Regions from separate parts of the Paenibacillus sp. FSL W8-0187 genome, predicted to be linked through region 1. Evidence: a T-box and tRNA genes for the amino acid it is inferred to sense, from the RefSeq annotation. Region 1 holds a T-box; the other holds one or more tRNA genes.

The links. A T-box is a leader RNA that pairs with one kind of tRNA and senses whether it is charged. The one in region 1 lies ahead of metG (methionine--tRNA ligase), so its partner is inferred to be a tRNA-Met.
Region 2: it has a tRNA-Met gene. The T-box ahead of metG (methionine--tRNA ligase) is inferred to sense a tRNA for this amino acid. The anticodon was not compared.

Annotation. Positions count from the first base shown of each region.
Region 1 covers NZ_CP150206.1:2,555,475-2,571,635, reverse strand. Annotated here, with positions in the region: gene MKY48_RS11375 (aspartate kinase) at 1-267, opposite strand, end outside; gene efp (elongation factor P) at 509-1,066, opposite strand; gene MKY48_RS11365 (Xaa-Pro peptidase family protein) at 1,158-2,228, opposite strand; gene aroQ (type II 3-dehydroquinate dehydratase) at 2,259-2,705, opposite strand; gene MKY48_RS11355 (YqhR family membrane protein) at 2,783-3,280, opposite strand; gene MKY48_RS11350 (DUF1385 domain-containing protein) at 3,444-4,436, shown strand; gene MKY48_RS11345 (hypothetical protein) at 4,443-4,775, shown strand; gene MKY48_RS11340 (patatin-like phospholipase family protein) at 4,824-5,747, opposite strand; gene MKY48_RS11335 (family 10 glycosylhydrolase) at 5,826-7,385, opposite strand; gene mntR (transcriptional regulator MntR) at 7,502-7,927, opposite strand; gene MKY48_RS11325 (cytochrome c biogenesis protein CcdA) at 8,081-8,794, opposite strand; gene MKY48_RS11320 (metal ABC transporter permease) at 8,812-9,618, opposite strand; gene MKY48_RS11315 (metal ABC transporter ATP-binding protein) at 9,664-10,413, opposite strand; gene MKY48_RS11310 (zinc ABC transporter substrate-binding protein) at 10,515-11,573, opposite strand; gene metG (methionine--tRNA ligase) at 11,969-13,957, opposite strand; T-box leader at 14,046-14,305, opposite strand; gene yidD (membrane protein insertion efficiency factor YidD) at 14,432-14,689, opposite strand; gene MKY48_RS11295 (Fur family transcriptional regulator) at 14,686-15,156, opposite strand; gene MKY48_RS11290 (copper amine oxidase N-terminal domain-containing protein) at 15,388-16,161, opposite strand, start outside.
Region 2 covers NZ_CP150206.1:2,299,981-2,316,141, forward strand. Annotated here, with positions in the region: gene MKY48_RS10140 (hypothetical protein) at 7-171, shown strand; tRNA gene MKY48_RS10145 (tRNA-Met) at 254-330, shown strand; tRNA gene MKY48_RS10150 (tRNA-Ile) at 386-459, shown strand; gene MKY48_RS10155 (hypothetical protein) at 1,469-2,056, shown strand; gene MKY48_RS10160 (YmaF family protein) at 2,628-3,011, shown strand; tRNA gene MKY48_RS10165 (tRNA-Met) at 3,138-3,203, shown strand; gene MKY48_RS10170 (DUF421 domain-containing protein) at 3,369-4,079, shown strand; gene MKY48_RS10175 (hypothetical protein) at 4,340-4,516, shown strand; gene MKY48_RS10180 (MFS transporter) at 4,612-5,817, opposite strand; gene MKY48_RS10185 (TetR/AcrR family transcriptional regulator) at 5,936-6,535, opposite strand; gene MKY48_RS10190 (polysaccharide deacetylase family protein) at 6,898-7,662, opposite strand; tRNA gene MKY48_RS10195 (tRNA-Leu) at 8,007-8,092, shown strand; gene MKY48_RS10200 (uracil-DNA glycosylase) at 8,299-8,985, shown strand; gene MKY48_RS10205 (hypothetical protein) at 9,005-9,400, shown strand; gene MKY48_RS10210 (AI-2E family transporter) at 9,501-10,577, opposite strand; gene MKY48_RS10215 (L,D-transpeptidase) at 10,677-11,015, opposite strand; gene MKY48_RS10220 (sensor histidine kinase) at 11,199-13,022, shown strand; gene MKY48_RS10225 (response regulator transcription factor) at 13,015-14,526, shown strand; gene MKY48_RS10230 (ABC transporter substrate-binding protein) at 14,654-16,129, shown strand.

The DNA of each region.
Region 1 (16,161 bases):
TCCGAGACCGTGAATGGCCATGGATAGCAGCGATATGGATATCTGTTCTCCCGTGGTCATCAGCATATCCATTTCCCGCGCCGGCGGATTCTCGTTCAACAGCTTTGCCTGGTCAATCAAATCGTCTGTCGTATCCCCCATAGCAGACACCACGACTACACATTGATGACCTTCATCTTGTTTCTCTACAATTCTTCTGGCAACACGCTTCATACGTTCTGTATCCCCTACAGAGCTGCCTCCGAATTTCATGACGTACAGTGACAATGCTTCTTTCACTCCCCACTAATATCAGTATGTAACAGCATTCAGGTGGTTTCTCACTTTAAAACAGTATAATACGAAAGTAAGTCATCCCGTCAAGGCTTTTCAAGGCAAAAAGAACTCGGGCTTACCGCATCGACTTTCGCCCATCACAAAAAAGACTCCCGTACATACGTACAGGAGTCTCGTTGTTTAGAAGATATTGGCACCCCGTCAATCGTTGAAGGGTCCCGTTTAAAGCCTGCTATGCACGGGAGATGTATTTACCTTCGCGTGTATCGATCAGAAGCACATCGTCTTCATTAATGAACAGCGGAACTTGTACATTCAGGCCGGTTTCCACTTTCGCACTCTTCGTTGCGCCCGTAGCCGTGTTGCCTTTGATTCCCGGCTCGGTTTCAACAACTTTCAGCTCCACGCTGTTAGGCAGGTTGATCCCGAGGATTTCCCCTTGGTAGCTGATGATGTTTACATTCATGTTCTCTCTCAGGAAGTTCAGTTCCCATTCCAGCTGCTCGCTAGTCAAGCTGAACTGATCGTAAGTTTCGTTATCCATGAATACATGCTCTTGACCGCTGGCGTAAAGATACTGTACACCACGATTGTCGATGATCGCGCGGCCAATCGTTTCACCTGCACGGAACGTCTTTTCTACGGTGTTGCCGTTGCGAAGGTTTTTCAATTTGGAACGTACGAAAGCTGCGCCTTTACCGGGCTTTACGTGCTGAAAATCCAAAACGGTGAATATATCGCCATCTACTTCTACGGTCAAACCTGTTTTAAAATCGTTAACTGAAATCACTAAGATTCCCTCCTAAGGATGCGGTCTAATTAATATAGTACATCATTTTCCTAAAGTACAAATTCAAAAAGCTATCTTTTTGAACAGCCTTTTATAGCACAGTGTAGTCTTTGGACGAGCTTGTTAGTATATGAATACCCGATTCCGTAATGACGATATCATCTTCAATTCGGACACCGCCAAGCCCAGGCAAGTAAATGCCCGGCTCCACCGTTACCACCATACCCGGCTTCAGCACATCATCACTCAGCTTGGACAGTCTCGGAGATTCATGAACCTCCATACCCAAACCATGCCCCGTGCTGTGGCCAAAATATTCCCCGTATCCATAACGGGTAATAATATCACGAGTTAAGGCGTCTGCCTCGCGTCCTGTCATACCAGGTTTAATATGATCCAGTGCATGAAGCTGTGCTTCCAGCACGATATCATAAATCTCCTTCAGTTTAGGATCAGGACTTCCGAGCGCAACGGTTCTTGTGAGATCAGAGCAGTATCCGTCAAGCAGCGCACCGAAATCAAACGTAACGAATTCGTTCCCTTGAATGACACGCTCGCTGGCAACGCCGTGCGGAAGAGCCGAACGCTCACCGGAAGCGACAATGGTATCAAAGGAAGACGCTGTGGCGCCATGCTTGCGCATGAACATTTCCATCTCCAGATCGATTTCCCGCTCCGTTTTGCCGGGAGCCAGAATGGTCAGCACATGGCTGAACGTTTGATCAGCCAAATCGGCAGCCCGCTGCATAATGCTCAATTCTTCCTCATCCTTGAATATCCGCAAATCCTCTACAAGACCCGAAACCGGCACCAGGCTAATTGGCGCGAGCTGTTCCGAATAGGTGGAAAATACGCCGTATGTAACATGGTCCTGTTCAAATCCAAGCGATGTAATCCCCTCGGAAGATAGCAAATCCTTGACCGTCTCCATAACTTTCGGTCCATGCTCAACCACTTGAAAGCCGACGGCTTGCTGTGGAGCTTGAGTCATATAGCGGAAATCCGTCAAGAGATAGGCATTATCCCGTGTGATCAGCACATAGCCGGCAGACCCAGTAAAGCCTGTCAAATATCTGCGGTTAATCGGGCTTGCAACCAGCATAGCCGTTACGCCTTTGCCTTGAAGTTTCTCGCGCAGTTTAACCACTCGTTTGTTACTCATTCTAACCTCTCCTCTCACCCATTTCCCAAGCTATCCTTCTGGGTCGTTCAGGACTTGCAAAAGGGCCGACAAGCCCAGTGTGTAACTCGCTGCGCCAAAACCCGCGATTTGTCCGACAGCAACAGGTGCGATGACGGAGGTATGACGAAATTCCTCCCTGGCATGAATGTTCGATAGATGAACTTCCACTGTCGGAATACGGGCAGAACTGATGGCATCACGTACAGCGTAGCTGTAGTGGGTCAGTGCTCCCGGGTTAAGTAGTATGCCGTCCGCCTGTCCAATAGCTTCATGAATACGGTCGATGATAGCACCCTCATGATTAGACTGATAGAAGGTAATACCGATACCGGCGAGATCCGCCTGTTTACGCAAATTATCTTCGATCGCCTGCAAGCTGAGTGAACCATAAATGCCCGGTTCACGGAAGCCGAGCAGGTTTAAGTTCGGTCCGTTTATCACCCATATGGATTTCATAGGGCTTCCCACCTTTTCGTCAAATAACCAAAAGCTATTTTACCATAGGCGGCATAGGGTTGAGAAGTTTTTATTGCTTAGCCTGTCACCTTCTTCGGTTCGCGCAGTTTCTCATCGGTGAATTCCTGCGCAATCGTATAACCGATAAATAGTCCCCATAATATAAAAATACAAACCTCTGAGATGTTTGTATCCCACGACAGCTTCTTCACCGGGTCCGTCAGCCGAAGCCATGGATTGAGCGCGACGAACAGCACCGCCCACCATATGATTCCGTAAGCAATACCGGGCCACGGGCCCTTCAGCTTCCTGAACAAGGTGACATAGATGAGGGAAGCGATGACGGAAAACGCGATAAAGGACAGCCAACCGGCGATTTGTCCGGCAGTCGTCTTTAGGAACTCATGCTTGAAGAATGGCTCCAGCAAAAAGCCCGGCAGCACTTTCGTGAATTTTAACCAGTAAAATATCCAGACCACGCCCCCCCAAATCAGACCTGCGTAATAGCCCAGCTCCAGGGCAAACACAAATGGATTGGTGACTTGGTTCTGCTGTCGAAATCGATGTTCATGCATCTAATGATTCTCCTCTCTAAGTCATCGAACTATTGCTCTTACCCCGTTCTTCTCTGAAAGTAGTATGCTCCGCTTCCCTTACGGCTAATCCAACTAGAAATTACTTTCAAAATTCGATACAATAGTTCATAGAACGAAAAACATGTCAGGGAGGGTGAACTGGTTGTCCGATAAGTCAACCCCGATCAGCTATGGAGGCCAAGCTGTAATCGAAGGCGTTATGTTCGGCGGAAAGCATGTGAATGTGACGGCCGTACGGCGTAAAAATAACGAAATCAAGTTTCTCGAGGTGCCTCGCGAAGACAAGACATGGGTTCGGAAGCTGCGGAAGATTCCGCTTCTTCGCGGCATCGTCAGTCTCATAGATTCTACAATTAAGGGTTCCAAACATTTGAATTACTCTGCGGATGCATATGCTGACGATACCCTGGAGCCGGAAGAACGTGAGAAACAGAAAGAGAAAGAAGACTCTGGCTGGAGTTTAAGCATGATTATCGGTGTGGCCGCCGTCAGTGTGCTTTCCTTTGTATTCGGCAAGCTGCTGTTTACACTCGTTCCTGTTTTTGTAGAGGATTTCTTTTTTGGCAATACATTTGATCACTATATTGTGCATAACCTGATTGAAGGCGTAATTAAATTAATACTGCTCCTTGTATATTTATGGGCGATCTCCCAAACACCTGTCATTAAAAGACTGTTCCAGTACCACGGTGCTGAACATAAAGTCATCAGCGCATTTGAAGCTGGCGAAGAGTTGACGGTGAAGAATGTTCAGAAATATACACGACTGCATTATCGCTGCGGCAGCAGCTTCATGATGCTGACCATTGTTCTCGGCGTTGTTGTCTACTCGGTGGTGCCATGGGATACCATGACGCAACGGGTCATTCAAAGAATCGCGCTTCTTCCGGTCGTGCTTGGCGTTTCCTTTGAGTTCCTGAAACTTACCAATGCCATGCGAGACATGCCGGTACTCCGTTTCCTCGGTTATCCCGGTCTGTGGCTGCAGCTTCTAACGACGAAGGAACCTAATGATGATCAAGTTGAAGTATCCATCGCATCCTTTAACAGAATGCGTGAGTTAGATGCTCAATACGAGAATGTTACAGTTCACCAATCTGTGACAGGAAGTGTGCTGGATCCCGCGAAAGGGTGATAATCCATGAGAAGGCATGCGATCATTTTTTGGACGGCGATCACGTTAGCCGCCATAGGGCTACTGGTACTCCTGTTAGACCCTGGTTCAAGACTGAATATTTTGATTCCACTCATTATTGTTGCTGTCGTGTATGTGCTCTACAAGTTTCCGCCTCGCCGTTTGAACAAGCGGCCCAAGGTGAAGCCTTCTAAGCGAACGGCAGCAAAGTTAGCGGCAAAAAACAGCACCGTACGGAAGAGCAGTCCAACTGCAAAACGTAAACAGTACCCGTTTCAAGTGATCGATGGGCAAAAAGGAAAATCCGACCCATCCGATGATGTTCCTAAATATCACTAACAAGAAAACCGTCCAACCGCGCAAACTCATGCCGGTTGGACGGTTTTTTTAATGTTCGGATTTCCAGCGGGTGAAAAACATCGTACCTGCCGTTAATCCCGAATTGTACAAATTTTCGCTCTCTTCCTTGGTCAGATTAAAATGAGTGGTGCCAATGCCAAGCGTCGGAATTTTGATCGTTCGATTGCGATTTTGCTGTTCAATATAGCGTTCATCGTGAGCGGAAAGCATCGTCTCGAACATGGCGGTTAACATGCCGATCGGGCCATCGATCAGATGGGGCAAGTTACTATTCTTTCCGACCATCTGAAAGCCAAGCACTGGCAGCGGCTTAGGCCCTCCCTTCGACTCACGGTCAAAAAGCCATAACGGAAAGTTGCTCAGCAGCCCCCCATCCACGATATAAACAAACTGTTCTCCAAACGATTTGCCCTTGGCAGCCCTGCCCAATAAACGAAGAATGACGGGATCGAAAAAATACGGAATGCTGCAGCTCATGCGCACAGCCTTTGCCACGGGAAATGTTGCAGGGTTTATGCCATATTGGCGAAGATCGTCCGGAAGCACCAGCAGCCTTCCATTCGTGATGTCGGAAGCCACAATATATAGTTTACCTGCCGGGATGTCCGAAAAAGTAAATATCCCTTTGGCAAGCAGGATTTCCCGAATCCAGTTCTCCAGGGCTTCTCCGGAATACAGCCCCTTCTTAATCAACACCCGCAAGGCAGGACCGATCAACTTCGTGTTAAAGATAGGTGCTCGCTGGAGAAACGAATGAAAAGGCGTCTCCTCAATGATGCGCTTGATCTCATCTGCTCGGTAACCTGCTGCCAGCACGGATGCCACGATGGATCCGGAGGACGTTCCGGCAACGCGGCTGAATTCCATGCCGGCATTCTCCGCCGCCTTGACAGCCCCGGCAAGCGAGATTCCCTTGACTCCCCCACCTTCAAATACCGCATTGATTTGCATATAAAATCCCCCGCCTCACATGGTCTAATGACTATGTATGAGCGCGGGGGATGTTTCATACCTATAGGACGTGCCGATTTATCTATAATATGATTGCAATTGATCTTTAATGCCTAACGGATTGTTTAAAATATTCTCTGCTCTAAAGAAAATGCTGCCTTTAACCTCGGCATAATTCTGATTGTACTTCAGTTGATTGATGATTTCCGATGCGCTCTGCCAACCGATCTCACTGGTTCCCAGTTTGTAGGGCGCATGACCGATCAGAAGGTCTACGCCGGTTCCTTGCACTTCACTGACCCACCAGTCAACCAGCTTATCATAATCGGCGGCAGGGTTACTCATGCTCCAGTAGATTTGCGGAGCTACGTAATCGATCCAGCCGTTCTGAATCCAGGCCCTCACATCGGCATACATGCTGTCATAAGCCGTCACACCCGCTTTTGTATCCGATCCCGTCTTATCCACGGATTGGTTACGCCATACGCCGAAAGGACTGATTCCGTATTCCACATTAGGTTTCACACGGTGTATGCTCTCTCCGAGCGTTTGCACAAATGCATTGATATTTCCCCGGCGCCAATCCGCAAGGCTGGAATAAGCACCTTGGTTATATTGGCGGTATGCCGCATCATCGTTGAAGACCGTATTGGATGGGTAGAAATAATCATCCAGGTGAATACCGTCAATATCGTATCCGTTCACGACTTCCATAATGGTATCGATGATATGCTGCCGAGCTTCCGGGATCCCTGGATTAATGTACAGCTGCTTACCTATGTTCACGATCCAATCCGGGTGGCTGAGCGCAACATGGGATGGATCGAGTGATGCTGTCAAAATATCGGTGTTTGCCCGGAAAGGATTGAACCATGCGTGGAACTCCATATTCCGTTTATGCGTTTCCTCGACCATGAAAGCTACCGGATCATACCCCGGATCAAGGCCTTGAATGCCTGTCAGCACCTTGGACCATGGCACTATAGTTGAAGGATACAATGCATCGCCAGCCGGACGTACCTGCACGTACACGGTATTAATGCCCACTTCCTGGAGCGAATCCAGCAAGGCGATGTAAGATGCCTTTTGCTGTTCTGCGCTGGTCTTTGTTTTCGGCCAATCCAGATTGAACACCGTGGATATCCAGGCCCCTCTGACTTCATCCCCCGTGGATACCGGTGGTGGAAGAACGACGTCCGTGCCTGTCGTTAGCGAGATGCGCTGTGCCGCTTGGTTCCATTCAACTTGCACACCCAGGTTCTCGCTGATAAACCGCAGCGGCACCATAACCCGGCCGGTCTTAACTTCAACCGATGCATCCAGCGGTATGGATGAGCCGTTCACAAGCGCAGTTTTGCTGCCGGATGTCAATTGGAGGCTCGAACCGTCCATCCCGATCGTTACTGTCTTTAACTTCTGATTCCAGGCTACCGAAGCGCCCAGGCCTTCACTGATAATCCGCGTAGGAACCATGGTTACGTTAACCTTCGGCAATATGTAAGGAGATACGTCACTGTTTAAGGTTACGCCGTCCAACTGAATACTGATTGGAGCTGCCTTCGCTTGCGCAGTTGGGACCACCGACGGGAGACACAATAGTAACATAATGAGCACCAAAAACCATCTACGAAGCTTCATTTCTATTAATCCTCCGAAAATATGAAATTTGCAGGTAATCTAACTTATTAGTATAACACTAGAAATATGACGATTCAGTTTAAAAAAGCATCTGTCACAAGCGGACAGATGCCACATTACGATTCGTTGACTAATTCATTATGAACGTCACGCAAATCCTGAAGTCGATTCTCATCGCGCTTGAAATACTCCACAAGCGTCTCAATTCTCATAATGGAATCCCAGCTTAAATGATGCTCGATTCCCTCAACATCCCTATAAATATTTTCATCCTGTACACCTATCATCTCAAGGAATTCCTCAAGCAAATGATGACGTTCCATGAGCCGTTTGCCCATTTTTTTGCCTTTGCTGGTCAAAACCAAACCACGATATTTTTCATAGATCAAATATTCGTCTTTGTCCAGCTTTTGAATCATTTTCGTGACGGATGAGGGGTGAACCTCCAAGCCTTCGGCAATATCCGAAACGCGCGCATATCCTTTTTCGTCGATCAACTTGTAGATGCGCTCCAAATAATCCTCCATGCTAGGTGTCGGCATCTTATTCCCTCTTTTCTATAATTACATAACCCGTGCAAAAAACTGTTTTACCTGCACTAGTAATGATACATGTTTTTGAGACCGGTTGGCAAGTCCTGGTCCAATCCTATGCCAATAATGACTTATAAATTGGACCAGCCTTCCCCCCCAGCTTTAGAATTTAAGCCACTCCGGCGTAATGCCTTGCAGCCAAATCGTAATTTTGTACATTTGATCCGTGAATAGCAGAACCCCCATCAGAATCATCAATATACCGCCGACCTTCATCAAGATGTTTGAATACTTCAGAATCCAACGGGTGGAGCCAATGAAAAAGGCCAGGATAAAAAACGGTACTGCAAACCCCAAAGAGTAAGAGGTAATCAGCGGGAACCAGGTTCCCGGATCGGAAGCTGCCAGTGCGATGATGGCCGTTAAAATCGGTCCGACACATGGCGACCAGCCTGCAGCAAACCCGATGCCAAACAGAAATGTTCCTATGTATCCGGTCGGTTTGGATTTAAAATTGAATTTCCGGTCCTTCATTAAAAACTTGGGCTGGAAAATACCAATCAGCATAAGTCCCATCACGATGATAAGCAGCGCGGACAGCTGACGGATCAGGTCCTGATATTCCGTGAAGAACTCCCCAAATAGGCCAGCACCCCAACCGAGGGTATAATAAACGGCAGAAAATCCAAGGATGAACGCGAGTGTATGCGTCATGGTCCGGAATCGGACCTCCTTGCGGTTCTGTTCGCTCTTCAGGTCATTGACCGACATGCCTGTAATAATAGATAAGTAGGACGGGTACAGCGGTAAACAGCATGGAGATATAAAAGAAGCAAAACCGGCAGCAAACGCGATGCCGATATTAATATCAGCCATTTTATTTCAGAACCCCCTTATGTCGTAAAGCCCTTTTTGCCGACAAGCGTAATGATAAGCAAGCTGATTAGCAGCAGCACGATAGTCGCACCAGGTGCCAAATTAAATATGCCCGCAAGCATCAGTCCCCCGATAACGGCAATTTCGGAGATGATAACCGATAATACGATGGAGCTTCGGAAGCTTCTCGCCAGCAATAAACTGATCGCTACCGGAATCACCAACAATGCGGAGACCAGAAGCGCACCCACAATTTTGATGGCGGTGCTTACGACAAGCGCGGTCAGTACCGTAATGATCATGTTCATCATTTTGACAGGCAGGCCGCTGACACTGGCTGCATCCTCCTCGAAGCTGAGCAGGAAGAACTCTTTGAAGAACATAACCACAACCGCAATGACAACGACGGTTACACCGCCCACCATATAAATATCCGTGGAATCCAGCGTATAAATGCTGCCGAACAAATAACTCATAACATCCGTATTATAGCCCATTCCCAAGGTGAAAAACAGCGAAGCAAGCGCAACGCCGCCAGACATAATAATGGCGATTGACAGCTCGGCATAACTTTTATATGCCTTTCGCAGCTTCTCAATCGCAAACGAGGCCAGCACCGCAAACACAAGCCCTGCGGCAAGCGGATATACTTCAATCAGAAATCCGAGTGCCACACCCGCAATCGTGACGTGTGACAACGTATCGCCGATCATGGACAGCCTCCGCAGCACGAGGAATATCCCGATTAGCGGGGCTGTGATACCAATCAGAACTCCTCCGATCAGCGCCCGCTGAAAAAAATCGCTAAACAAAATATCAAGCAATGATAACGTCCCCTTCTCCTGCTTCAAAAAGTTTGTTTCTATACATTATACGAGCGAATGCTGCAGATCCACTTCTGCGCAGTTTTCGATATCATGAGAATGTCTGACAAAAAACTGAATTTTTCCGTTCTGCGATACCGGCGATTCTCCCAAGTAGTCTTTAACCATGTCCAAATCATGGGTAACCATCAAAAACGTCATGCGATGATGGGCATGCATATGGGTAATCAATTCAAAGAATCCGGCCTGGGTATCGGCATCAATGCCGATCGTAGGCTCGTCAAGTATGAGCAGATCCGGACGATTAATGAGCGCCCGAGCGAGAAAAACGCGCTGCTGCTGTCCACCGGACAGAGCGCCTATCCGCTTATCAGCAATATCCTGAATGCGCATCACTTCCAGAGCATCCTCACATTTCTGGTGGTCCAGACGGTTCAAACGGCGAAACATTTTCTTCCGATTATATAGCCCGGACATGACGACTTCGCGCACAGTGGCGGGAAACAGCGGATTAAACGAATTTTTCTGCGGAACGTACCCGATTCGCTCCCAGTCCTGAAACTTACGGATCGGCTGACCGAAGAGTTCGATAGACCCTTCCGCGGCAGGCAGCAATCCAACGATCATGCGGAGCAACGTGGTTTTGCCTGCCCCATTAGACCCGACAATACCTACAAAGTCCCGCTCTTTTATGGTGAAATTGAGATCCTTGATCACCTGTTGCTCGCGGTAATGAAAGGATACATCCTTGATTTGTACAATAGGTTGGTGGCAATCCTGTGCTGCCGGCTCCATAACCAGGCCGCCTTTCTCTCTGTAGTCTTTCTATCTAAATATATGAACATCATAAACGTTCATAACACGAAAGAAGAGGGGGATATGCTCCCCCATCTTCCTTATTGTAAAGCCTTCGTTAGATTTTGCAAATTTTTCTCCATTAGCGTGAAATAATTGTCACCGCCGCTTGCCTGCTCCTTCGTCAGTCCCTCCACGGGATTCAATACCAAGGTTTCCACGCCCGCTTCATTTGCCAGCGTTTTGGCAAGTTTATCCGATATGAGCTCTTCGAAGAAAATATATTTGACTTCCTTCTCTTTCACCGTTTTGGTCAGGTTTACTATATCCTGCGCTCTGGGCTCAGCGTCCGGCGAAAGTCCCATAATCGCATGCTGCGTCAAGCCATAATCCCGGCACAGATAGCCAAATGCCTGGTGGGAAACGACAATGTCTTTTTTCGGCATTTTGGACAACTCGCTTGTGAAATCGTTATCCAGTTTGACCAGCTTCTCTTTCAGGGCTTCAAAGCGCTGTTCGTAGCCGTCCCTATGCTCGGAATCCACCTCGACAAGACTATTCTTGATATTCTCTGCCATGATCAGTGCCGATTTCGGGCTTACCCATGTATGCGGATCCGTATGATGTGTGTCGGCGCTAGTCCCAGCGGCCGCTTCCTCGTGTTCATGGCCCGCATGGTCTTCTTCCGTGCCTTCCTCATGGCTGTGATCGTGCTCTTCTTCATTAGCTGCTGCCCCGTGTCCATGACCATCGTCTCCCACGGCATCAATCAGCTTGATCCCGTGACTGACTTCAACCGGCTTAACTTGCGTATCTTTATCAAGTCCCTTCAGAAACCCAGGTACCCAGCCTTCCAATCCGGCACCGTTATAGAGAAACAGCTGGGCCTTGGAAGTATTCACGATATCCTGGCTGCGCGGTGTCCAATCATGCGGTTCCACGCCCGTTGGCAGAAGATTTACAACATTGACGTCGTCCCCGCCAATTTCCTTCGTAAACTCATAGATTGGATAAAAGGTCGTAATGACGTTTACCTTGCCTTCGACAATGCTGCCGCCAGATTTACTTCCGCACCCCGACAGGATGAGTACCGCCAACAATATAGAGGTTACACTCCAGGTCCAACTGTTAAGTTTGCTTTCTCTCTTTCTCTTGTTCATGTTCATCTCCCATATCCGCTCCGTTCAATTAATCGTAATCTTTACTAACAAGATTATAAGAGCAGGCAAACATCATTGTCAACCAAATCGTAAAAATTACTATTAATTTTCAATAGAGATGTTATATCCCCCTTATTAAAGTGCGTGTTCAAAAAGGTCGATTTTCAGCACCGAGAAGGTTGGATGAAGCTAGGGACGTCAGGAGCGGAGCGTACGTTTTGGGTACGTGAGCACCGGAAGGCCCGGCTGAATTCAAGATTCGATGCCGAACTACTTCCTGATTCGCTTCGTGATCAAAAGCGGACTTTTTGAACAACCTCTTAAAGGAAAAAATAACGGCGTACCCTTTAACAGGGTACACCGTCTATCGCGACTTAATTCAATGAGAGAGCTTTTTATTTGACAACGGCACCGTTAGGCATGCCATCCGGCACCGTTGCAAGCGTCAGCTGGTCGCCGTAGGAGGCGGCCAGAATCATACCTTGCGACATTTCACCTCTAAGTTTCACCGGCTTCAAGTTCGTTACGCAAATCACTTTGCGTCCGACTAATTCCTCCGGCTTGTAGAACTTCGCAATGCCGGATACCACTTGCCGCTGCTCAAATCCGAGATCAAGCTGCAGTTTGAGCAGCTTATCTGCTTTCTTAACCGGCTCAGCAGCGATTACCTGCGCTACGCGCAGCTCGACCTTGGCAAAATCCTCAATGCCGATTTCCTCTTTAAGCTCTACAGGCTCCTCCGTGCTTTCGGCGGACGAAGCTGCTGCCGAGGTCGTAGGTTCCTCCTGGGCGGCCTTCGTACCGCCTGTCATCGCCTCTGCGATGTAGGCCACTTCCTGCTCTGTATCCAGGCGTGGGAATATCGGCTCGCCCTTTTGAAGCTTCGTTCCAGCTGGTATGGCTCCGAACTGGCGTCCGCTTTCCCAAGTCGTCCATTCGCCTTCCGCCAGACCGAGCTGATCCCACATTTTCTTCGGCGTACGGGTCAGGAACGGCTGCAGCAGGATCGATGCCACACGGAGCGTCTCCACCAAATGACTCATGACAGATGCCAGTTCATTTCGTTTGCTCTCGTCTTTGGCCAGCGTCCATGGCTGTGTCTCATCAATGTATTTGTTGCTGCGACTGACAAACTGGCTGATCGCCGTCAGCGCAACCGAGAATTCCATATTTTCCATAGCGGTTTCGACTTTCTCATAAACCGACTTAGCTGCTTCCTCGATCGCTGCATCAAACGGCGTTACGCCAGCGGAGAAAGCCGGAACGACTCCGTCAAAATATTTATCGACCATGGCCACGGTACGGTTCAACAGGTTACCCAAGTCATTGGCCAGGTCTGAGTTCACCCGTTCCACGAAGCTTTCCGGCGTAAAGGTGCCGTCCGCTCCGAATGGAACTTCACGCAGCAGGTAATAACGAAGCGCATCGAGACCATACCGGTCAATCATCGTAACCGGATCGACCACATTCCCCTTGGACTTGGACATTTTCCCGTCCTTCATCAGCAGCCAGCCATGAGCAAACACCTTTTTCGGAAGCGGAACATCGAGCGCCATCAGAATGATCGGCCAATAGATCGTATGGAAACGGACGATCTCCTTACTCATCAGGTGAACATCGGCCGGCCAGTATTTGTCATACAGGCTGGTGTCCTCCGTACCGTATCCGAGTGCCGTTATATAGTTCAGGAGTGCGTCAATCCACACATAGATCACGTGTTTTGGATCGCTCTTCACCTTCACGCCCCACTCATAGGTCGTACGGGACACAGCCAGATCCTCAAGACCCGGTTTAATGAAGTTGTTGATCATCTCATTCTTGCGGGATACCGGCTGAATGAAATCCGGATTCTCCTCGTAATACTGGAGCAGGCGGTCCACATATTTACTCATGCGGAAGAAGTAGCTCTCTTCCTTCACAAGCTCTACTGGTCGGCCACAGTCCGGACAGTTGCCGTTGACAAGCTGACGTTCCAGGAAGAACGACTCACAAGGCGTGCAGTACCAGCCTTCGTATTCACCCTTGTAGATGTCATCTTGCTTCAGCAGACGTTCAAATACCTCCTGCACAACCTTGGTGTGGCGCTGCTCCGTTGTGCGAATGAAATCTTCGTTGGATATGTCCAGCTTCTTCCACAGGTCTTTGATGCCTGCCACGATGTCGTCAACGAACTGCTGCGGGGTTTTCCCAGCCTCCGCCGCTTTGCGTTCAATCTTCTGTCCGTGCTCATCGGTCCCCGTCAAATAACGGACATCGTATCCACGAAGCCGTTTGTAACGAGCCATGGCGTCGCCGGCCACCGTAGTATAAGCATGGCCGATATGCAGCTTGTCGCTTGGGTAATAGATTGGCGTTGTAATATAAAACGTCTTTTTGTCTGCCATAGTAACCTTCCTTTACCGTGAAATTGATTGTTTGTACCAAGTAATCTCTTATTGAAAAACAGCAGTAAACAGCAAAAAACCCCCGTCCCCATGGGACGAGAGTTGTTCTCACGTGTTACCACCCAAATTCCCTGTCCCCTTACGGGTAACAGGCTCATCTGCCGTCATCCGGCCGTCCATTAACGCTGGCTCACGCCGCTTCTTTACGGCAGCCTTATTACCTGGACTGCAGCGCTCAAAAGCGGATCCTCCAAGACCATTTTCCGAAATTCGCCAAGACCGGTTTCCAGCTGTTCCGGCTCTCTGTTCAAGGCAAGCTTTTCGTACTTATCTCTTCCTCGGATATACCTATAATTTCTTACATTTTAATCAAACGGGCTGCGGTGTGTCAAGGTGAGTCGCGTTCCGTGGGATGGCTATGTCCAAAGACAGCATGCCATTCCGCTTCGTATCGATTAGGATACCCCAAAAACGCTATTTCTCTGTCAATGAAGACGACACCTTATCCTTGCGCGGTGGAACCATGTCAATGCCGCCTGGATGAAACGGATGGCATCTTGCTATTCGCTTGGCCGCCAGCCAGGAGCCCTTCAGCGCGCCGTGTACCTCAATCGCTTCCAGTGCATAGGCCGAGCAAGTCGGGTAGAATCGGCAAGTCGCCGGTTTCAACGGAGAAATGAATTTCCGATAGAAGTGTATCGGCACCTTCACTACCCTACGTGCCGTGCTCATACCCGGCTGTCCCGCTTTCCTCCACTGGCTGGTGAAGTTTCCTTATCGGTATTGTCCTTGCCGCAGTCCCGGCAGTAACCGAACACTTCGAATTTATGCTGAACCACCTGGAAATCATCCGGTGCATCGGTCAGCTGCATCGGGCAAAACGTAATCGGGTACGTCTTCTGGCACTGCAGGCAAATCATGTGATGATGATGATGCTCTTCGCTGCATCGTCCTCGAAACTTGATGCCTTCCTCGAACACTACCTGCTCCAATACACCGAGTTCGTACAATACCCGAAGATTCCGGTACACTGTATCAAAGCTCAAACCGCTGTACTTCCGGCCCATATATTCGTACACATCCTTGGCCGTCAAATATCCAGGATGTTCCCCAAACAATTTGGCAAGCGTCTTGCGCTGATCGGTAATGCGCAGCCCATGTTCCGACATGGCGTCGATGATCTGTTCCGTCGTAAGCATACGGAGGTAACCTCCTCTACTTGAAGATACTCTCTCCTTATAATGCCTGAAAAATAAGACAGCGTCAATGAAAGCGGTTGTGGATAGACTAAACCCCTGCAAGGTACTGCGCCGGCCGGAACGCGAAACACTTGACATTTGACGAGATCCCTTGGCAAGAGCCAACAAAAAGGACAGCCCTAACCATGTGCTGGCTGTAAGGCTGTCCCTTTGTTATGAATAAATAGTGGATTAGTTCTTCACTTGCGGAAGCGGCTGGAACAGGAAGTTGATTGGCAAGCTGCTTCCCGGCGCCGCCGTAAACAGGATTTCCACGGTCTGCTCGTAATTCCCCGTACGATAGAGAACGGCAGCTTCATTCGGTGCAGATATAGCGCCTCCGCTTGTATTCGGCGTCTGAATGATAGTTCCGTTCACCATCAGCGCACCCATGTACTTGCCTCCACGCGGATTCAGCGTGATCAGCGTATTGGGCGCTACGCGGTGCAGCTTGATTTTGTAAAGCACACCGAAGTTCCCGGCATTGGATTGATATGAACCGTTAATGCCGTCATACCCTTCCAGATTCGGATCGTTTGTCTTGTCACCGAGCGCTAGACGGGTAGGCGTGTTGCCAACCAGATCATGGGATTCAATGATCCGTGTCGAGTCCGGGTACGTTCCCCGGTTATGAACGCCATCGCTCGGATGGAGCTTCAGGTAAGGAAGCTTTTGAATCGGATCCTTGGCTTCATCAATCATGATGACATCATACCGGATCGGTGAATCCGAATAGAGATCAGCAAACATGGACAGCACCTGCTGATTCTTCAAGGTTTGCGCGCTCAAGTCTTGCAGAATGACCCGGCTTTCCCCAGGCGCGAGCGAGATCGTCTTGAATGAATCAGCTGATTGCATAGACTCGAGGTAACGCTGAACAGCTGCTTTTCCCGTGGCAGTCGGTATATTAATCGGACCGCCTATTCCCGTATACTCGGTTGTCAGACGCGCCGTCATAGTGTTGAT
Region 2 (16,161 bases), 260 kb from region 1:
CATAGGATGAACTGGGTATATTACGGAAAGCTGTATACAAGCAAATTTCAGGCGGGCTGCTTCGCTAAACGTTTGGAGCAGGATGGCTGGCTGTTCGGGTACCATGATCCGCGGATGGTGGAGGTTTACCGTTCCAAAAAGGGTCGCTATGGCGTGCGGTTTATGCCTTGAGAAAATTCCATTAAAACAGCACTTGACTTGTTGTAGGGGAATGGTGTATATTTATTCTTGTCGCTGTTTGATACAGCATTGACGCGGGGTGGAGCAGTTCGGTAGCTCGTCGGGCTCATAACCCGAAGGCCGCAGGTTCAAATCCTGCCCCCGCAACCAATTTTTAAACGATGTATGTATGACGTCCTTATGTTTATGTGTACATGTATGTTCAGGGCCCTTAGCTCAGTTGGTTAGAGCGGTCGGCTCATAACCGACTGGTCGGGGGTTCGAGTCCCTCAGGGCCCACTTTATCGAAAACCCTTGCGATGCAAGGGTTTTTTGCTGTTTATAGGACTGTTTAGTTGAGTGAAAAACTATGGTGAAAAACGCATTTGCTAACGGCAGCTATTGATCGACAGTATCGTTCATTGAACATTGCTGTGGTCATTCCAAGGTGTTCAACTGCGACTTTCAGATAGCTGAAGGCACTGAGAGTATGGCTAATACGTCCGTTCTTCAAGTAGACCGCGATGTGAGGAACCCCTCCCAGTCCTATTTATGGTACATTAGCACATTCTGATCATGATTGCCGAAATGTCCAGACTAAGTCCGTCTATGTACATAAACTGTACCATTCCACAAAACAAGGAGGTAAATATCGGTGAGTTACGAAAAATCTTGTTACGGCGGATACGGGAATCCAGTAGGTACTGTTCTGGTTTTATTTATTCTCTTGGTTATTATCTTGGGAACTTTTTGGATTTAACTAAGCACCTGAATGAAGCATTCATTGATTTGATTTAATTTAATTCAGCAATTACGATACTGCACCCATGCGGTATCCCCAATTCGGTAAACGGGGACGGCTACTTTCCGTCCCCGTTTTTGGATTAAGTTCATTGTACATAAACCGAACATCAAACAACGAGGAGATCAGTGCTGTAAGGCATGTTTATTTGTCTGCGAACACATGAATCGTGACAAGGGCAGAAAATAGTAGAGAAGGGGCACAGCGTTGGCGTGTGCCCCTTATTTGTCGTGCATCCATATATAGAAACCAACAGGGCATCAACGGTATAAGATCATGGTTCATGAGCTGGGCTATCAGAGCTGGAGGTGTCAGTTGTTGACCTGGACGATCGGCAAGAACTCTATGTAGCTGGTTGCAAAATGTGAGACAGATCTCCGTTTTTACGGGGGACTATTTTCATTTGAGGAAATTGAGCGATTTGACTAATCATTTGTCCATATCCATTGAATCCATGTACTCATATATATGTTAAGGATTTGATAATTAAAAAGGAGGGAACACGAATTGCCAAAAAGAACAGTCAGAAAAATGGGAAATCATACGGTGAAACAACTGCATGCACCTAAGAGACATTCCGGAATCCGTTCGAGTAGCGTTGCAAAGGCAATGAGGACGATGATTGCCGCGCAAAGAGCATTGAATGCACAAGTACCAGTTGTTATTAACCAAAGAAATAGGATAATCAGCACGAATCGAAATTGGGTAAACGCACTTGAAATCGAGCGGAATCCTGCCTGGGTAGCGCCACAAGCTGGTGAATCCTACGTTTGGGGAAGAAATGACCCTAACGGTCCCGCTGCTGTGGTCGCCAGAAGATTTACGATTAGAGACGATATTGAGAGAGCTAGCTTATTCCTGTCCGTTGATAACTTTGCCATCGTTTTAATAAATGGACGGCCGGTAGTTATCGACAATCCGCAGGGCAATGTTTCATTCTTTAATCCGGGAAGAACGTTTAATATTAGGCGTTTCCTTCGGAGAGGTACAAATGATATTGTGATCGCCGCCTTTAACTTCCCGTCAAACGCAAACAGAAGCGGAGATAATCCAGCTGGTGTCCTTGCACGTATCGCAATTGAGCTAGAAGATTAGTCCGGTAGTAGCTCTAAGTTCAATCGGTTGCGAACGCTAAAGCATTTGCCGACATCGTAATCATCGCCATGTTCGACTTTAATTCGGCGCAACCGGTATGTTGAATACAAAATAGGAGTAGACGACTTTTTTGATGACCGAGTTTTTTCAAATGATGTGCTCCTCATCGACGTACTAAGCTGACTAAGCTAACGGAACACTATAGTTTAGAACAAACCGCCTAATGATTGGGCGGTTTTTCTTATGCAAAGACTTATTAAAAGGAGGACGCTGACACGTCCTCCCCTTAGTCCAGGTATCCCCCGGCTGAGATAGCGGCCCGCCGAGCGCAATTTATCTGACATCCGCTATCTCGCATTCCATCATAACTGAAAGCCGAGAGGAACGACAATCGGAACACTTGAGAGTAAGAATTTGCTAATGCCGCACGAGCTCTTCAAAGCCGGAATAGCCAAACAGAAGGATGAACTATAAAAACTATTAGAGTAGTCCTAATAATGGCCTTGCACATAACCATGTATGTCTAAATAGGATGTTGTAAGTCGTTTAAATTTAAGGAGGCATACAACGAATGCAGACGAAACGGCAAGCAGTAAAGAAGGTTAGAATAACATCTACAAAACAGGTGAAGAGACGCGTAAAGGTACAGAGACACGTACATGAATTTGAAGGTAGTACCAAGCTGGCAGAAGAAGGAGCAGATCGGCACAATCATCGGTTTGCTGGTGTTACAGGGCAAGCGATTCGAGTGGGGAATAGTCATGTCCACGAAATTGAATTAGAAAAAACTGATTTCTTGAACCATTTTCATAATCTGAAAAAGATTAGAACTGGACCGGCTATTCCAGTAGGAAATGGCAAACACGTACATTTTGTAACTGGTCAGACTACATTAAACGATGGTCACGTACACCAATTCAATTTTGCGACATTGATTCAATCACCTCTCGTTTAAGAATTATAAAACAATAAACTTTGACGGCTAGTGGTCTAACGCAATTGCTGACAAAAACATAAAAACCACGAAAACATTTGCAGTTCTAAACCTATATATAATGAAGTAACTAAACTGGCTGTACCCTGCTCAGTTGGTTAGAGCGGTCGGCTCATAACCGACTGGTCGAGGGTTCGAGTCCCTCAGGGCCCACTTTATCGAAAACCCTTGCGATGCAAGGGTCTTTTGCTGAGATCACCGATTAATTAGAAGTTCAATTAGAGTATATTCTTGAAACTTTGCTATCCTTATCGGTTTATTTTTGCGAAAATTGCCCATATATATGTTATACGATGAAAATGGGGTGTATGGGCTCACATGGATGAACATATGATAATTCTGCTTCGTAGTATATCTGCATTTGTGCTTTTGTTGATTATTACGCGATTCTTGGGAAAACAAACGTTATCTAACATGAATTTTCATGAGTTTGTTACCGCCGTTATTTTGGGTGCAATTGCTGCAAATTTTGCTTTCAATGAAAAATTGCAGGTAATACAACTACTCATCTCGCTTGCTGTTTTTACATTTACATCCTATCTTTTATCAAAGCTCGTTGTGAAGAACCGTAAATTCCGTATGTGGGCTGAAGGGACACCGAGTATACTTATAGAGGGTGGGAAGATTCTTGAAGAGAATCTAAAGAAAAATAAATTAACATTAGATACAGTAAATCAGATGTTACGACAAAAAGATATTTTTGACATCTCGGAAGTTGAGTACGGCGTATTAGAGATCAATGGAATGATATCTGTGATGAAGAAAAAGGAATACCAGAATGTAACTTTAAAAGATATGAAAAAGGGAATGAAAGGGAATCAACAGTTTCCGATTGAGCTTATCATGGATGGACAACTTTTAGAGAAGAATCTAAAGGTAAATGATCTTTCCCCCGATTGGGTTCATGATAAATTAAAAGACCGGAACAAAAATATTGAAGATGTTTTTTATGCGGTCAAGGGAACCGACGGTCAATTGTATCTCGATTTTTATAAGGATAAGATACAACATCCAATTGACGTAGAGTGAAGCTGAGCGGCATGATCAGGACCTTAGCGAAACAAACATAACCGAAGCGAAAAACTCCCCGCGGTTCACTTTAACGTAAGACTCCACCAACAATGCCGGTGGAGTCTTTTTCGGTATATATTTTAAGCGAGATTTGTAATCGGGGGCGACATACGGTACATTTTAATAGAATCATTGGGGATACGCTTATTTATACAGCTGCTGCTGGGTGGATGCAGCTGATTTTAGATATAGGATGGGGGATTAAGGTGTCAGAGTGGGTGTTAAATCAGTCGTGGGGATTGCCTGTGTTGCTTGCCTTCTTGATGGTCGTATTCGTATTTGAGTCACGGAAAGCCTTTAAGGCATATAAAGAAAAAAGACGGTTCGAATTGGGATGGGCTCTCTTGTTTGCGCTGGTGGCTTTATTGGCGATGATCGTCCTGGTGGCATATTAAAAATACATAACCAAAAACAAGACACCGCCAGAAGCTTCCGGCGGTGTCTTGTTTAATGATTGGCTATAAACGTTGCTGAAGGAAGTTATCCTTCGTTACCCTTCACTCATGACAGCCTCTGTTGCGGCCCAGGCTCTGCCAGCACGCATGGCCAGGAAGAAGCAGAGGATGAGGACGATGGACGCGGAGATGTAGGGAAAGTTGATGTCCAAATCAAACAGATACCCTGCTACCAGCGGTCCTGCAATATTCCCCAGGCTGGTATAGGCCGAGTTCAGACCGGCCACGTAGCCTTGCTGATCCTTCGCCAGCTTGGACATTTGCGTACCGATAGCGGGACGTAAGATGTCGATCGACAGAAAGACCAGGAAGGTAACAAGGAATATCAGCCAGTATTTATGCACAAACAGGGTTAACAGGATACAGATTCCTGCGGTAAGCAAGCTGAGCGTAATGACTCTTTTCTCACCGAACCGGTTCAGGATCCAACCGAAAATCGTCGCTTGGACGACGGCACCCGCAATCGATCCAAATGTGATGATCATGGCAATATCTTTAGGGGTGAACCCAAATTTATGATCCACAAACAGGCCGAACACCGTTTCATAATTGGCAAGGCCGAAAGAGAGCACAAATACAATGATCAAACTTAAGAAATAAGGTTCTTTGAAAGAACGTACCAGTTGGACAACCATGCTCTCCTTCTTCCGTCCCAGCAAGGTAGGTGCTTCCTGTTTGGTGGATGACTCCGGAAGCAGCAGCAGCGTTACCAGTGCGGCAATTCCTCCCGCAACAGCCGCAGCGTAGAAAGGAACGCGAATGCCAAACTCGGCGATAAACCCTCCGATGCCCGGTCCGATGATGAAACCTGTCGTAATCGCAGCATTAATGAACCCCATGCCCCTGGCACGTTCCTCATTCGAAGTCACGTCAGCCGTGTAGGCCATAACAGCAGGCATAATGAGCGCAGCGCCAATACCGCCGAGCATTCTCGATGCAAACAGGAGCGGCGGTGTGCTGGCAGCTCCGAACAACCATTCCGATATAGCGAACACAATCATGCCGGAGATGATGATTTTTTTACGACCCATGGTATCCGACAATCTACCCGCAAGTGGCGAGAATAACAGCTGTGTTAATGAAAAAGCGGCAACGAGCATGCCTACCGTGCTTCCGCTGATATGCAGTTCCGTCATATAGGTTGGCATAATAGGTATGACGAGCCCGATGCCGGTGAAGACTAGAAATATATTGAACATGAGGAGCAGGATGGCTCCATTGTTTCGCATCAGTAATGACATGATGATTCCTCCAAAATAAAAGACGATTTAATAATGACATGATGAAAATGATGTAATCCGACTATTTATATACTGAACGTTCGGTTTGTAATAGATTATGAAAAAAGAGTCTTGTTTTTCATGATTTCTTTTCAATACCATGCAGAAATACTTTGATGGCGGCATGATAAAGGGAAAGCGCATTTTCCACCTTCGTTATGCGGGACATTTGGCTTAAACCAACAATGAGGCTCTCAAAGATGACGGAAAGCTGCTCCACATTATGATTCTCAAACTCCCCGCGATCAATCCCTTGCTGCAGCAATCTTTGATCGAATTCCAAATGGCTCCGAATAATCTGGACGATTCGCTGCTCTACTTCCTCGGTAACATCTCCATTGCTGTTCATAAATTCATCAAGCGCCTTAGAGAAGGGGTGGTTCAGATCATCAAACACCAATTGATCCGCTATTCCGTATAGCTTGTCAACGGTGGTGGTGTAATGCTGCTCTTTACTGTTCCATTTCTGTTCCCACTCGAGGTCCCATTCCTCGATCAGATACAGAAACAGCCCTTCCTTGCTCTTGAAATGATAATAGATATTCCCTTTACTGCTGCCGGTGGCTTCAACGATTTCCTCTATTGACGTTGATTTGTAACCCTTCTGCATAAAAAGCGCCTTGGCGGCCTCGGCTATGCGTCGCTTGGTATCTTCCGTTTGTTGTTGTTTTTTATTCACGCATGCACCCCCCTTATACCCTTTGCGAGCTTTTCAAAATTTATATACTGAACGTTCGTTCTGTATCTTACCAAATACAATTAATTTATTCAAGACCTCTTGCTGGAGACCTCCAGGCGTTTTTAATTCCAGGATATCGCCCTTGAGCGTCAAGGAAGTAGCGGCCTGCTCCGTAACCTGGGTACGAATATTGTCATTCCGCAGAGGAGGAGCTCCATATTGCTCAGCCGGCGCTCTAGCAAGACATTTCCACTCGAGGAGGATCCGAAATTGAACTCTGTGTTATCGGATCCAATCGGTTTCCCAAAAATAACCGTTACCATGAGTAGGTAGCGGTTATTGTAGAAGTTGATTCATTCCCTTTAATGGTTTACTTCAATGAACTTACGCGATTTCTCATGATAGGACAGCAGCCCCGAAACGGTCACAAATTCGTAGCCTCTCTTTTGCAGCTCCGGCAGAATCACTTTGAGGGCTTCAACTGTCTGTGTACTACCCGGCACAAAATCGTGCATCAGTACAATGTCTCCATTATGGGCATTATCCAGCACTTTTTTGGCAATCCGATTAACGCCGGGCTTTCGCCAGTCCAGCGTATCCTGGTGCCATGACCATAATACGGTCAGCATACCGAAATCCTTGCTTGTGCGGACAATCGCTTCATTATAACTGCCTCCGGGTGGACGAAACAGAACGGTTCGAATGCCGGTTGCATGAAAAATCGCATCCTGCGTACGGTTCAGTTCGCTCGTTAACTTGCTGACGTTAATATTGTGAAAGGGAGGATGGGAGTATGAGTGATTGCCGATCTCATGTCCTTCCTGCAGCTCTCGCGCTACGATCTCAGGGTGTTTCTCCACCCGGTTGCCAACAACGAAGAAGGTAGCCTTAGCGTCATATTGCTTTAGCAGATCCAGAATTTGAATGGTATTCTGTTCGTCCGGACCATCGTCAAAGGTAAGGGCAATTACTTTGTTTTGTGTGGGGACTTCCCATACAATCTCGCCGCGTTCCTCATAATAATCCCTGCCTTTGGAAGCGGATGGTGCATGCTCGGCGTTAACAACTTTCGGATAGCAAAGGGAAATGGAGAGAGCGATTAATACGACGGTTGAGAGTTTTTTCATGGTGAGGGGTATCCTTTTCTCGGCTGTTCTAGTCTTCGCATATGACAATGCAAGCCTATTTATCATTTGGCGATAACGGTAAAATTATTCTTTATGGCATACGGAAGCCTTTGAATCGATGAATTAAAGCGGTGGTTCAAGCTATTAAGTAAGGTGATGCCAAAAATTATGAGTTTCATATATTGACATCACATGGTTGGACATGGTATTATCAATTTTGTCGCTAAGACGAAATGTGCACACCTAGATATCGGAATGAGATCGCAATATATTGCGATTCCCACGCGTACCTTCGGCTATGTAAGTGAACGTGAACGACGCTAGGAACATGCGCGGATAAATATGCCGGGGTGGCGGAATTGGCAGACGCACAGGACTTAAAATCCTGCGGTAGGTGACTACCGTACGGGTTCGACCCCCGTCCTCGGCATTATAACAGCGTCTGGTAAGATGCAAAATAAGTCGGCCCCCGTATGGGTGCCGGCTTATTTTTTTAAATCGACATAAGGTCAATTCATGATGAGCGTTGTTATTGGGTTCAAATTGAACGGAAGATGTTATGGTGTTCCGATTATAGAAATCGCATTCTTTATGATTCCATGCTGGCCTGTGTGAGAGGAGAGAGGAGACATGCGGATGTTTAACAATGATTGGGACCTTATTCTGCAGGGAGAAATGGATAAGCCTTATTTTCAAGCTTTGATGGAACGGGTGGACGAGGAATACAGGCGCAGCACGGTGTATCCCCCCAAGGAAGATATATTTCGGGCTCTTCAGCAAACATCGTACCAATCGACAAAAGTCGTTATTTTGGGACAAGATCCTTATCACGGTCGTAGGCAGGCGCAGGGACTGAGCTTTTCCGTTTCGCCCGGGGTTACGATTCCTCCGTCTTTACGAAATATACATAAGGAGCTTGCTTCGGATCTGGGAATCTCGATTCCCCGTCACGGTTCCTTGCAATCGTGGGCGGATCAAGGAGTACTGCTGCTCAATGCAGTGCTTACGGTTCGCGAAGGCGAGCCGAACTCGCATAAAGGGATCGGGTGGGAGACATTCACCGATACGGTTATTGCGAAATTGAATGAACGTGATCAGCCAATGGTTTTTATATTATGGGGCAGTTACGCACAGAAGAAAGGTTCTTTCATAGACCGAAGCCGGCACAAGGTGCTTGAGTCCAGTCATCCGAGTCCATTTGCAGCGCATAAAGGATTCTTCGGTAGTCGTCCATTTTCAGCATCGAATGCTTTTTTAATGCAAAAGGGTATGGATCCGGTGAATTGGGACATCCCAAGCACACCGGGCGATGGAGATGAATAATCCGCGAGAGGTGACCTTCATGAAGCATTGGATTGGTCGTCATGTTGTCATTCAGCGTTTAGACGGGGCGAAAAGCACGGTTGAAGGTGTGCTGAAAGGGTGGGATCCCGTTCAGGAAAAAGTGATTCTAGGTCCGGGTGAGCTTGTTATACCGTTTCGTGCCATTCATAGAATTATGCCAAGAAACGCATACCCTGCCTTGAACTCCATCGGTTATGTCGTGAATCATACCATTCAATTCGATAACGCCATCTATTTTGGATCTTCCGTGATGATATGGCGAGGCAATCGACTGGTGTTATCACAGGCCATTCTGACTGCTCACGATGAGGATACCGTTACCTTGTCAAATGGCATGATATTGCGCAAGGATGAGCATGATTTTGTGGTTCGATCTCTGCGCGGCAATGCGTGATTCGTTATATAAAGGATGTCCCCAGGAGCCATCGTGAAGTTGGCGGGGACATCCTTTTTTGTACAAATGTCACTTGTATGTCTGAAGTAACTCGAGTTCATTATGCGTCTTCTACTTTTTCGGCAAGGAACAGTTCGTAAATCCGTACCACGATAATTTTGACGATCATGTAAGCGGGAATGGCGAGCAGGATGCCAAGCAGCCCGAAGAAGTCGCCGCCTACAAGAATGAGGACAATCGTGGTCAACGGGTGAATATCCAGCTGTTTCCCGTAGATGACCGGTGTCAGAATATTATCTTGGATCTGCTGTGCGATGACAATGACGACAACAGACCATATCGCAATCGAAGGAGATTCGATAAAACCGATGATCACGGCAGGAATGGTAGCCAGCAGCGCTCCGATATACGGGATGAAATTCAAGAAGAAGGAGATCACCGTCAAGAGCAAAGAATAAGGCAGCCCGATGATCAGAAATCCGATATAGATCATGATGCTAAGTATAAGATTCAGGATCACTTTGCCGATAATAAAATTGCTGAGTGCTGTATCAATCTCACCCAGCACTTCATTGCCGTCACGGCGGTATCGTCTTGGTAGGACACTGAGCAGCTTGGGCGGAAGCTTGCTGCCTTCCTTCAGCATGTAGTACAGAATAATCGGAATCGTAGCAATAATAACGACAACGCTGGATACAACGGCAATCAGGTTATTGATGGAGTTGCTGATCCAGGTAATGATCCGATTCATGTATTCCGTCAGTGAGGTAGATAACTCGGATTCCGTTGGTATAAAGCGTGACCAGTATGGATTCTGCTGCAGCTGGTCGATCTGTTGCTGCACACCCTCTACCAGAAAGGGGGCATTACTGATAAAATTTTCGATCTGCTCGCGAAGTGTCGGCCACACCACAATGCCGAATATGGCGCAGAGACCGGCAAACACGAAATACAGCATCAGGACGCCTATGGATCGTTTGATTTTCCGCCGCTCCAGGTAGTCCACAATCGGTCTGAGCAGATAATAGAAGAAGCCGGCCATCGCGACGGGAACGATCAGCATATTGAACATGGAGACGATTGGCCGGAACAAGAAGCTGATTTCGGATCCGAGATAAATGATCAAGAGCAGTGCGATTATGCCAAAGCATGTCCTGAAATATTTGCTCTGCATCATGGGCAATCCCTCCATACAACGAATAGGTAAATACATTGGTACGATGTAACATTTGTATTTAACCAATTTGGAGGGATTTGAAATCACCAGTTTATGCTATCAGTTTCGTATGGTGACCCGGGTATGAATCGGAACGAGGGAGGCAAGCTCAATGACGTCCTCGTTGTACATTCGAATGCAGCCATGGGAAACGTAGCGGCCGATGGATGAAGGGTCATTCGTGCCATGGATGCCATAATGGGGTTTGGACAACCCTAACCAATAGGCTCCAAAAGGCCCCCCGGGATTTGGCTGTTTGTTGACGATGGTGTAATTGCCTGGCGGCGTCTGCGTAGCCATTTTACCGATGGCAACCGGGAACGTACGTACCACGGTGTCGCCATCCAGCAGGTGCAGCTGAAAATCGGATAAATCGACAATAATGCGGTATTGGGGCATCTTAATTCATCTCCTTCCTGATTATGCTATGAATTAGCGGGAAGAGCGACCCCTAAATCAACTTAAAATAGGCAAATTACATCTTCATGACTGGTAGAAATTTCATCCATTGATAACGCTCTGCTGATGTTATTATTTAATAGGTTAAGCAGTAACAACGTTTACATCAGGAAGGGGAAACCAATGTCTCCTGCTAAGTTTTATCAAAAATATATTAAAAATAATATGTTTACCAAAATGCTGCTGTTAATCTCCTTGATTGCGGTGGTTACCATCGTCACCTTATCTTTTCTCATGTATTACTTCTTGTTTCAATCGGCCGTGCGCAGCGAACTCGACATTCAGCGAAGAGCGGTTGAACGGGTGGAGCGGCAATTGAATCAAAAATTTGAGAATGAGCAGTCCTATGTAAATGACTTGTACCGCAACAGTTCTCTAGGGATTGACACTTCCTATTTCCTCATGAACTCGTTTGATGAGTACATGGCCAAGCGAATGGATCGGATCGCGGGCGGCGGGCAGTCCAATTCAGACAGTGTGGTTGCTTATTTCAAGCAAAGGCTGGACGACGACCCGGATATTGAGAATATCATGCTGTATAGTGCCGAGAAACAATATGTATATGTATACAAGCAGGGCAGCATGACAAGGCTCTATCAGGCGAATGCCACGCATTCGTACATTCCTGATGTGATGGCGATGGAGAGCCAGAGCGTCACGCTGCCGAATCTCTGGGTACGTAAGCTGGCCGGAGATGTGAATTTGCCTTTATTCTCGATCCGGAGCCCGATTAATGATATGACCACATACAAGAATTTGGGGCAGTTGGTTATTTTATATCGAACGGAAGCACTGGGTGCTGTCCTGAACAGCGGCGAAGATCCCCTGAAGGGATCCGTGCTGGTCTTGTCGGGTGACGGCCGTGTGATGTTTGATTCTTCCGGCAAATATTACGGGAAGAAGTATCCTTATGCCGACCGGCTGCTGAATTCCAAAGATACCGTGAACCTGGATGAGGAATCGTACATTACAACAGCGGCTCACAATCAGGCAGGGTATACGGTGGTCGGAATCACACCCAAACGTGAGATATCGGAGTCCTTCCATGGTTTGCAGAACACCATCATCATTGCGGCCCTGCTATGTATTGTCGTTGCGGTATTCATTCCTTCACTGACAATCGTGAATTACTCCAAGCGCACCGATAACATTATCCGTTTTATGCGCAAGGTAGAGAAGGGGGAATTCGTTGCCCGGATGCAGGATACCAAGGAGGATCAGCTAGGGCAAATTGCGGGCAGCTTCAATGAGATGCTGGATGAACTTTCCCGGTATATCGACAAGGTATATAAGGCAGAGATTAACCAGAAGAACGCGGAGCTGTCTGCACTGCAAGCGAGAATTAACCCGCATTTTTTATACAATACGCTTGAAGTGATTCGGATGAGAGCTCTTTCGCAAGGGGCTCAGGATGTCGGTGATATGATCTACAGCTTGTCGATGCTGTTCAAGAATATCGTGCAGCATAAGTCCCACTACACATTGAAGGATGAGCTGGAGGCGTGCAGGCTCTACCTGGAGCTGTTTCGCATTCGCTATAAGGACAAGTATATTTATAAAATGCACTGTGAGGAACAAATCAAACATGTGCCGATGATGAAAATGTCGCTGCAGCCCCTGATTGAAAACTACATCGTTCATGGACTGCGCAGCGACCAGGATGATAACTGGCTAACGGTTAACGCGTCGCAGCAGGATGATGATGTCGTAATCGAGATCAAGGATAACGGGAAAGGGATCGAGCCAGAGCAGCTTGAGGAGATCAAATCCCGGCTGGAAATGGCCGAGTCGAGTGGAGAATCATTTGGTCTGCGGAGTGTGAATGAGCGATTAAAGCTGACGTTTGGAAGTTCGTACGGAATGGACATCCAGAGTGAGCCGGGCAGCGGTACAACGGTGACAGTCAAATTTCCGGTGGCAGAAGGGAAGCTGAATAACGATGTATAAAGTGTTTATCGTGGACGATGAGCCATTTATTATAGAAGGATTGGTTGACGTCGTGGATTGGTCGAAGTATGGCATTGAGGTGGTGGGGCATGCGGAGAATGGCCGTCAAGCGCTGGAGAAAATGGCGGTCATTCCGGTTGATATTCTCATTACGGATATCTCGATGCCTGTCATGACGGGACTTGAATTGATTGAAGGCGCACGAAAATTGAACCGCAATTTGAAGGTAATCATCCTGAGCGGCTTCGACGATTTTGCCTATTTGAAGGAAGGCATGCGTCTGGGGATCGAGAATTATTTGCTCAAGCCGATCAATCTAAAGGAATTGGAAGAAACGATTGCCAGCACAACGGATAAAATGAACAAATCCAGAAGAGAGATGAGACTGGACGAGTACGACATTAACGTATTGCGGAGCAATATCCTGTACCGCTGGATCACGGACCGGATTGAGCCGGAGGAACTGGAGGAGCGCACGACCCTTCTGGGGCTGAATCTGAATTTGCCGTATGTCATGGCGTCTATCCTGAGAGCGGATTTCACGCCGCTGGAGAATAGCCTGTATCAATTAATGGATCAGGAGCCGGGTGTCCTGTATTTCCGGGACAACGACGGCGATCACGTGGTGATTTTTATGATGAAAGATCCGGACACGGAAAAAGCGAGAGCCATTCGGCTGCTGCAGCAGGTGCGCGAGCAATGCTATGAAGAGGAGCTGTCCATCTCGCTTGGCAGCGTGGAAAGTCTCGGCGGAAATTATAAGGACAGTTATCTTCATGCCAAGGAGGCGCAGGAATACTATCTTGTTCTGGAGCAGCCCTCCTACGTGGATTATGTTGATGTTCAAGCCAAGAAGGGGGAAGCGGCGGAATCCTATTCCGTGCAGTGGCCCGAGTATGCCAAAGGCATCGCCGGTAGGGACAAGCAGGTGCTGTTTGATTTGATCGATAGTGATTTTGATCGGCTTCGCCATACGCAGGGGATGATCCCGACGACACTCAAGAGCATCGCGGTCGAGATGGTCATTCGCCTGAAACTGGAGCTGAACGATATCCAATACACGGCTGCCCCTGATTTTGTGAAAAATACGATTACGGACATTATGGATTCCGTATCGATCGACGATCTGATTACGGCTGTGAAGGATGGGGTAGGCGGGCTGGTTGATTCGCTCAACAATGATGTGAAGAGCCCTGTCATCCAGCAGATTCTGCATCATATCCAGCACCATTATAATGAGGATTTGTCGCTGAAGGTGTTGGGCGCTCAGTATCATATTCATCCCGTCTATCTGGGGCATCTGTTCCATAAAGAGACGGGAGAGAACTTTACGGAGTATATTAACCGGTACCGGATTGAAAGAGCGAAGGAGTTGCTCCGAAACTCTTCAACGAAAGTACAAGATATCGCAAAAAATGTAGGTTATTGGGAAACCGGTTATTTCTATAAACAGTTCAAAAAATTTGTCGGCGTATCGCCGAGGGATTTCCGAGGAATGCTCTGATTGATTTAATCAGAGTTTTTTTCTTTATTTTCACCATAATACCTTTAATTTTTCGCCTATGTGAAACTGCTTTCATGGGATAACCTTATAAGTGTAGAGACACAAGGATTCAAAAGGGAGGATAAACATGAGTAAATCGAAAAAGAAATGGCTCCTGCCCCTAACGCTTTTATTGTCCGCATCCATGCTGTTGTCGGCATGCGGGGGCAACAAAGAGAGTGCAGGAAACGGCGGGGGAACTGCCGAGAAACCGGTTGAGCTGATCTGGTACACCATCGGAACACCTCAAAAGGATGTTGACAAGGTTGAGGAAGAAATCAATAAATACACTGCTGAGAAGATTGGTGTAACCGTTGACATGAAAATGATCGACTTCGGTGATTACAACCAGAAGATGCAAGTAATGGCAGCTTCCGGCGAACCGATGGATATCTTGTTCACAAGCTCATGGGCGTTTGACTATGTGCAAAATGCACGTAAAGGCGCATTCATGGAAATGGACGAGCTGATTGAAAGTCATGGACAAGGCATTAAAGACGCGATTGACCCTGCGTTCCTGGAAGGTTCCAAGGTTGATGGTCACAACTATGCGATTCCGGCAAACAAAGAGCTTCCTGCTCAAGAAGCATGGCGCTTTAATAAAACATTGCTTGATAAGTACAACCTCGATATTTCGAACGTGAAATCGATGGAAAGCTTGGAGCCACTGCTGAAAACGATCAAGGAAAAAGAACCGAACGTCGTTCCTTTGGCACTTAGCAAAGACTTCGGTCCATTGCTTCCGTTTGACTACATCATCGAAAAAATGCCAATGGCCGTTTACCTGGATGACAAGGAAGATCTGAAAGTTGTGAACTTCCTCGAAATGCCAGAAACAATGGACATGCTTAAATTGATGAACAAGTACTACAAAGCGGGATACATTTCCCCAGAAGCAGCTACAACAACTTCGACGCAAGATCTGATGACTTCTGGCAACTGGTTCGCAGACCGTGCGGCAACGCAGCCATTCGCAGATAATCTGTGGAGCCAAAGCTACGGCTATCCGGTAGTGTCCACTCCGGCTGGCGATGCAACGATCTTCAACTGGTCGGTAATGGGTTCGATGCAAGCGATTTCCGCTAACTCGAAATACCCTGAGAAAGCCATGGAGTTCCTGAACCTGCTGAACACAGACGTATATCTTCGTAACCTGGTTGACTCCGGTATCGAAGGCGTACACTACAAAAAGCTTAGCGAGAACGTAATGGAAAACTTGCCAGAATCGAAAAACTACGACATGCCTACCTTCGCGCTTGGTAATGTCATGCTGACTTACTTGAATCCTGAGGATCCTGAGAACAAATGGGAAGAGTTCAAGAAGTTTAACGAGTCCGGCCAGGCTGCTCCGCTTCTCGGTTTCAACTTTGATCCAACCAAAGTATCCACAGAGCTCGCAGCAGTCAACAACGTAAAAGAAGAGTTCTGGGCGCCGCTGATGACAGGTACCGTAAATCCTGAAGAGTTCCTGCCAAAAGCGAATCAAAAGCTGAAAGCCGCTGGTCTGGACAAGATCATCGCTGAAGCACAAAGCCAAATTGATGCTTGGAAAGCAAGCAAGTAATAACAATGCATGAAGCGGTCTTTCTTGTCCCA